DNA from 3 places in the Klebsiella grimontii genome. Region 3 is predicted to be linked to each of the others. Evidence: predicted binding sites of a transcription regulator. Region 3 holds the regulator's gene; each other region holds the start of a gene.
What was found. Region 3 encodes PurR, which represses purine synthesis genes. Its sites were predicted from a motif close to CANGCAAACGTTTGCNTG; they were not measured.
Positions count from the first base shown of each region.

Region 1: glyA (serine hydroxymethyltransferase) is a predicted target of PurR. The motif match lies at 1,357-1,374, and genes of this name have one in related genera.
Region 2: purL (phosphoribosylformylglycinamidine synthase) is a predicted target of PurR. The motif match lies at 1,371-1,388, and genes of this name have one in related genera.

Region 1 covers NZ_CP169721.1:1,364,450-1,366,722, forward strand. Annotated here, with positions in the region: gene hmpA (NO-inducible flavohemoprotein) at 1-1,165, opposite strand, end outside; gene glyA (serine hydroxymethyltransferase) at 1,491-2,273, shown strand, end outside.
Region 2 covers NZ_CP169721.1:1,355,022-1,357,294, reverse strand. Annotated here, with positions in the region: gene purL (phosphoribosylformylglycinamidine synthase) at 1-1,296, opposite strand, end outside; gene mltF (membrane-bound lytic murein transglycosylase MltF) at 1,471-2,273, shown strand, end outside.
Region 3 covers NZ_CP169721.1:2,430,257-2,432,529, forward strand. Annotated here, with positions in the region: gene punR (DNA-binding transcriptional activator PunR) at 1-590, shown strand, start outside; gene purR (HTH-type transcriptional repressor PurR) at 609-1,634, opposite strand; gene ACE3MN_RS11535 (YnhF family membrane protein) at 1,931-2,020, shown strand; gene ACE3MN_RS11540 (MFS transporter) at 2,186-2,273, shown strand, end outside.

The sequences.
Region 1 (2,273 bases), 1.1 Mb from region 3:
ATTCGTAATGGATGTTGTCCTTATTGACTCCCAATTCAACCAGCTGCTGCGCGGCAAATTGCATAAACGCCACCGGGCCGCAGAGATAGAACTGCATCTGCGGGTCGCCGATCTTGTCGGCCAGGGCCGATAAATCCATCAAACCTTCGCTATCAAACGCGTCCGCCTGACGGTCCGCTTCGCTCGGACTGCGGTACCAGACGTGAGAAGTAAACTTCGGCAGCGTTTCACCCAGCGCTTTCACTTCGTCCGCGAAGGCGTGCACGTCGCCGTTCTCTGCCGCATGGAACCAGTTCACCTGCGCCGGATGCTGCGCTTTCGCCAGTACGTCAAGCATCGCCAGCATCGGCGTCTGCCCCACGCCGCCGGAGAGCAGCGTGACCGGCGTTTCTGGCGCCACGTTGAGGAAGAAATCTCCTGCTGGTGCCGCCAGATAAACCACATCGCCTTCTTGCGCAGAATCATGCAGCCAGTTCGACACCTGCCCGCCGTTTTCGCGCTTAACCGCAATGCGATAGCCTTTGCCGTCGGGTTTGCGGGTCAGGGAGTACTGACGAATTTCCTGATGCGGGAAACCTTCCGGCTTCAGCCAGACCGCCAGATACTGGCCCGGATGGTATTCAGCCACGGCGCCGCCGTCGACCGGCTCAAACTCAAAGCTGGTAATCAGCGCGCTGCGCGGCGTTTTTTTAGCGATGCGGAACGCGCGGGTGCCTTCCCAGCCGCCGGTTTTGCTGGCGCTTTCGTTATAGATTTGCGCTTCACGATTAATAAAGACGTTGGCCAGTACGCCGTAGGCCTTGCCCCAGGCATCCAGTACTTCCTGGCCCGGGCTGAACATTTCGTCAAGAGTGGCCAGCAGGTGGGTACCGACAATGTTGTACTGCTCGGGCTGGATCTGGAAGCTGGTGTGCTTCTGGGCGATTTTCTCCACCGCCGGCAGCAGGGCAGGCAGGTTCTCAAGATTGCTGGCATAGGCGGCAATAGCGTTGAACAGCGCCTCGCGCTGGTCGCCGTTGCGCTGATTGCTCATATTGAAGATTTCTTTGAGTTCAGGATTATGAGCAAACATCCGGTCGTAAAAATGGGCGGTCAGTTTCGGACCGGTTTCAACCAGCAGGGGGATGGTGGCTTTCACCGTAGCGATGGTTTGCGCGTCGAGCATAGCAGCTTCCTTTGTAGGTTATCTTAATGATGCATTTTGAATGCATCTTATAAAAATACCCCTGCTTTGTAAATGGTTCTTTAACGTTTTGCCCTACGGCAGTGACAACATGAAATATTCGCATCACAAACCTGAAAACAAATCCGTTGATAATTGCAGGAGCTTTATTGCTCAAAGCCTTGTGTTACGCGGAGCCAATCGTTTGCGTAAAATCCTTTGTCAAGACCTGTTATCACAGAATGATTCAGTTATACTGTGGGCCGTTGTCCAATCGGACCGCCTTTTAAGGCCGAAATTCTATTGTTAGCTGAGTCAGGAGATGCGGATGTTAAAGCGTGAAATGAACATTGCCGATTATGATGCCGAACTGTGGCAGGCTATGGAGCAAGAAAAAGTACGTCAGGAAGAGCACATCGAACTGATCGCCTCCGAAAACTACACCAGCCCACGCGTTATGCAGGCGCAGGGCTCTCAGCTGACTAACAAATACGCTGAAGGCTATCCGGGTAAGCGCTACTACGGCGGCTGTGAATACGTCGATATCGTTGAGCAACTGGCTATCGACCGCGCGAAAGAGCTGTTTGGCGCTGACTACGCTAACGTGCAGCCGCACTCCGGTTCCCAGGCCAACTTCGCGGTCTATACCGCTCTGCTGCAGCCGGGCGACACCGTTCTGGGTATGAACCTGGCGCAAGGCGGTCACCTGACTCACGGTTCTCCGGTTAACTTCTCAGGCAAACTGTATAACATCATTCCTTACGGCATTGATGAGTCCGGCAAAATTGACTACGAAGATATGGCGAAGCAGGCTCAGGAACACAAACCGAAGATGATTATCGGTGGTTTCTCTGCCTACTCCGGTATCGTTGACTGGGCAAAAATGCGCGAAATCGCTGACAGCATTGGCGCATACCTGTTCGTTGACATGGCCCACGTTGCCGGTCTGATCGCCGCAGGCGTTTACCCGAACCCGGTTCCGCATGCTCACGTCGTGACCACCACCACCCACAAAACCCTGGCTGGTCCGCGCGGCGGCCTGATCCTGGCGAAAGGCGGCAGCGAAGAGCTGTACAAAAAACTGAACTCTGCCGTATTCCCGAGCGCCCAG
Region 2 (2,273 bases), 1.1 Mb from region 3:
GACGACAACCTCGCCCTTCTGCACGTGTTCGCCGCGAATGTTGCCGATACCGCCCGCCAGCATAATGGGCTTGTGATAGCCGCGCAGCTCTTCGCCGTTGTGGCTGGCGACCTTCTCTTCATAGGTACGGAAGTAGCCGTTAAGCGCCGGACGACCGAATTCGTTGTTAAACGCCGCGCCGCCCAGCGGGCCTTCGGTCATGATATCCAGCGCGGTGACGATGCGATCCGGCTTGCCGAAATCCTCTTCCCACGGCTGTTCAAAACCGGGAATACGCAGGTTCGAAACAGAGAAGCCCACCAGGCCCGCCTTCGGTTTCGCGCCGCGCCCGGTCGCGCCTTCATCGCGAATTTCGCCGCCGGAACCGGTCGCCGCGCCCGGCCACGGAGAGATCGCCGTCGGGTGGTTATGGGTTTCGACCTTCATCAGAATATGCGCGTCTTCCTGGTGGAAGTCGTAGCGGCCGGTTTCGTGGTCGGCGAAGTAGCGACCCACGGCTGAACCTTCCATTACCGCGGCGTTGTCTTTATAAGCAGACAGCACGTAGTCCGGGGTTTTCTCAAAGGTGTTTTTGATCATTTTGAACAGCGACTTCGGCTGCTTTTCGCCATCAATGACCCAGTCGGCGTTAAAAATCTTGTGTCGGCAGTGCTCAGAGTTCGCCTGCGCGAACATATAAAGTTCGATATCGTTCGGGTTGCGGCCCAGCTTCTGGAAAGCATCCTGCAAATAGTCGATTTCATCCTCGGCCAGCGCCAGCCCCAGACGGAGGTTGGCGTCAATCAGCGCCTGACGGCCGAGGCCCAGCAGGTCAACGCTGGTGACCGGAGTGGGCTGATGGTGGGCGAAGAGTTTTTCACCCTCTTCCAGCGCCGTGAAGACGCTTTCCATCATGCGGTCATGCAGTTCGGCCGCCACCAGCGACCACTGTTCGTCATTCAGGCTGCCCGCTTCGACGTAATACGCCACGCCGCGTTCCAGACGCACCACCTGAGACAGGCCGCAGTTATGGGCGATGTCGGTAGCTTTAGAAGACCAGGGAGAGATGGTGCCGGGACGGGGGGTAACGAGCAGTAGCTTGCCGGTTGGAGTATGGCTGCTTAGGTTCGGGCCATATTTGAGCAACCTTGCCAGACTCTCGCGATCGTCGCCGCTGAGCGGGGCGCTAAGGTCGGCAAAATGAACGTACTCGGCATATATCGTGCTGACCGGAAGGTTGGCCGCCTGGAAACGTGCCAGCAGTTTATTGATACGGAATGCCGACAGTGCAGGTGAACCACGCAAAATTTCCATCATAAGTCTCTCGTCTTCGAAGCTTTCATGGTGAGCCAGGGGGGAAACGGGCGCCATTATAGTGAATCCTGCGCCCCGACGAAACCGTTTGCGTAGAAATAAAATGATTGCCGGGGTTTATCAATTAATGTGACTCATCTCGCGAATAAGTTGCCAACTGACGCATTCTTAAGCAAAATGCCGCTCAATCCAAGACAACCTTTTACTTTTTCTGGTCATAATCTGCTGAGGAACCCGAAGCTGCAGAAGATTAACTATCTGAAAAAACTAAAGATTAATTATCTGCTCATCGGCATTGTGACCCTCCTGCTGGCGGCCGCCCTGTGGCCGTCTCTCCCGTGGATGGGTAAACCAGAAAACCGCGTGGCGGGGATCATGGCGCGCGGAGAACTGCGCATCAGCACCATTAATTCGCCGATGACCTTCGCGACCCTCAATGATAAAACCTACGGTTTTGATTATGAGCTGGCGCAGCAGTTTGCCGACTACCTCGGCGTCGAGCTCAAAGTCACCGTCAGGCAGAATATCAGCCAGCTCTTCGACGATCTCGATGAAGGCAAAGCCGACATGCTGGCTGCCGGTCTGGTCTACAACTCCGAGCGGGTGAAAAACTATCAGGTCGGACCGACCTACTATTCCGTTTCGCAACAGCTGGTGTATCGCAAAGGCAACCTGCGCCCGCGCACCCTGGCAAATCTTACCGCCGCGCAGCTGGCGATCGCTCCCGGGCACGTGGCGATTAACGATCTCCAGGCATTGAAAGAGCAAAAATATCCCGACCTCGACTGGCGCGTGGACGATAAGCGCGGGACGACGGCGCTAATGCAGGCGGTCATCGATGGTAAGCTCGACTATACCGTGGCGGATTCGGTCGCCGTCAGCCTGTTCCAGCGCGTTCACCCGGAGCTGGCCGTCGCCCTCGATATCAGCGACGAGCAGCCGGTCACCTGGTTTAGCGAAAAAGGCGAAGACAATTCCCT
Region 3 (2,273 bases):
GGCAGATGATCGTTGATTTTTATCGCCATTTTGATGACGTCGAGCTGATCGTCTTTCAGGAGGTGTTCAACGGCGTCTGGGATGCGCTCGCCGACGGTCGCGTGGAATTAGCCATCGGCGCGACGCGCTCCATTCCGGTAGGGGGACGCTACGCCTTCCGCGATATGGGGATGCTGAGCTGGGACTGCGTCGTTGCGAGCCACCATCCGCTGGCAAAAATGGCGGGGCCTTTGAGCGATGACGTGTTGCGCAACTGGCCGTCGCTGGTCAGAGAGGATACGTCACGCTCGCTGCCGAAGCGGACCACGTGGCTGCTCGATAACCAGAAGAGGGTAGTCGTGCCGGACTGGGATGCTTCTGAAACCTGCCTCTCCGCCGGACTGTGCGTCGGTATGGTGCCCGGGCATTTAGCGCGTCCGTGGCTGGATAGCGGCGAATGGACGGCGCTGGAGCTGGAGAACCCCTTCCCGGATGCCGCATGCTGCCTGACGTGGCAGCAAAGCGACGCTTCGCCGGCGCTGCTCTGGTTACTGGATTATCTTGGCGATAGCGAAACGCTAAACCGGGAGTGGCTGCGGGCGCCGGAATAACCGACGCCGCAAGCAGGGCTAACGGCGATAATCGACAAACGGACCATCGGCCACGGAACGGCGCTCGACCAGGCGCGGATGGACTTCAATCGACTGCGAGACTTCACGCTTATTGACGATACGGTCCAGCAGCATATTAAAGGCCGCTTCGCCAAGAGAGTCCTTAGGCTGATGAATGGTGGTCAGTGCCGGGCTAAAGTAGCGGGCGTTGCGCACGTTATCATAACCGATCAGCGAAATATCCTGCGGCACGCGCAGGCCCATTTCATCCGCGGCGCAGATGGCGCCCATCGCCATAATATCCCCGCCGCAGAAGATGGCCGTTGGGCGAGGGTGCTGGGCGAGAATTTGCTGCATGGCGCGGTAGCCGGATTCCGGCTCGAAATCACCCTGTACAATCCAGTTTTCCGGGACGTTAATCTGCGCCTCTTCCATCGCTTTCATAAAACCCGCCAGCCGGCCTGCGCCGGTGTTACGCTCCAGCGGGCCGGGGATCACGCCGATGTCGCGATGGCCGCGTTCAACCAGGTAGCGTCCGGCGATATAGCCGCCCTCGAAGGCGTTATCGACGACCGAATCGGTAAAGTCGGCTTTTGCCTCGCCCCAGTCCATCACCACCATCGGGATATGGCGATACTCTTCCAGCATGCTTAACACCGATTCCGGATACTCGGAACACATCACCAGCAGGCCGTCGACGCGTTTCTGCGCCATCATTGACAAATAGGCGCGCTGTTTCTCCGGGTCGTTCCACGCGTTGCCGAGGATCAGGGTGTAGCCCTTCTGGAAACAGCTTTTCTCAACGGCTTCGATAATCTCAGCGAAATAGGCCGCTTCGCTGCTGGTCGCCAGCAGACCAATCGACTTGGTGTGATTGACCTTCAGGCTGCGGGCAACGGCGCTGGGGGAGTAATGCAGCTCTTTTATTGCCGCCCATACCGCATTGCGCGTCTCTTCCGCAACAAAACGGGTTTTGTTAATCACATGTGACACTGTTGTAGTGGAAACGTTTGCGCGCTTCGCTACATCTTTAATAGTTGCCATTACTTCTCACTCCAGACCTTGACCTGATCGTCTGTTTATCGGTACGTAAACGTTTGCCTGTACACACCCTGACGCCAAAATTGAGCATGGCATCACGTCGGGAAAACGACACAGAACGACAGGAAGGGGTCAATGGCCGATACGCTTTCAAATTAGCGTGGGATTTTGTCCGATCTTGGGGCAAAGGGGAAGAGTAAAAATGTGCATCACTCTAAATCTCGGAAGATTTTTACGCTATTCTGTGTAAAAATGAGCAAGCTCACTTTTCATGTGGGGATAATCAGGGGGAAAAATTGATGGATACAAATTTAAAGTTTTCGCTGACAACAACGATTATTGTTTTGGGTTTGATTGTTGCCGCAGGTTTGACCGCAGTACTGCACTAGTTCTGCGATAAGGGAGGGGCCGCTCTCCCTTTTACTCCACCTATTATTATCATTTTCGCAAAAATCTTTTGCCATTTCGTTCACTTTTGTTTTTCTGTGATTGATGTCATGCTTTTGACTTCTGATGAGATGCCGTCGCGGAAGGCGGCCTGATGGAGTCCCTGCATGAAAATCAACTTTCCCCTGCTCGCGCTGGCGATCGGTGCCTTTGGCATCGGCACGACCGAGTTCTCCCCGATGGGGCTATTACCGG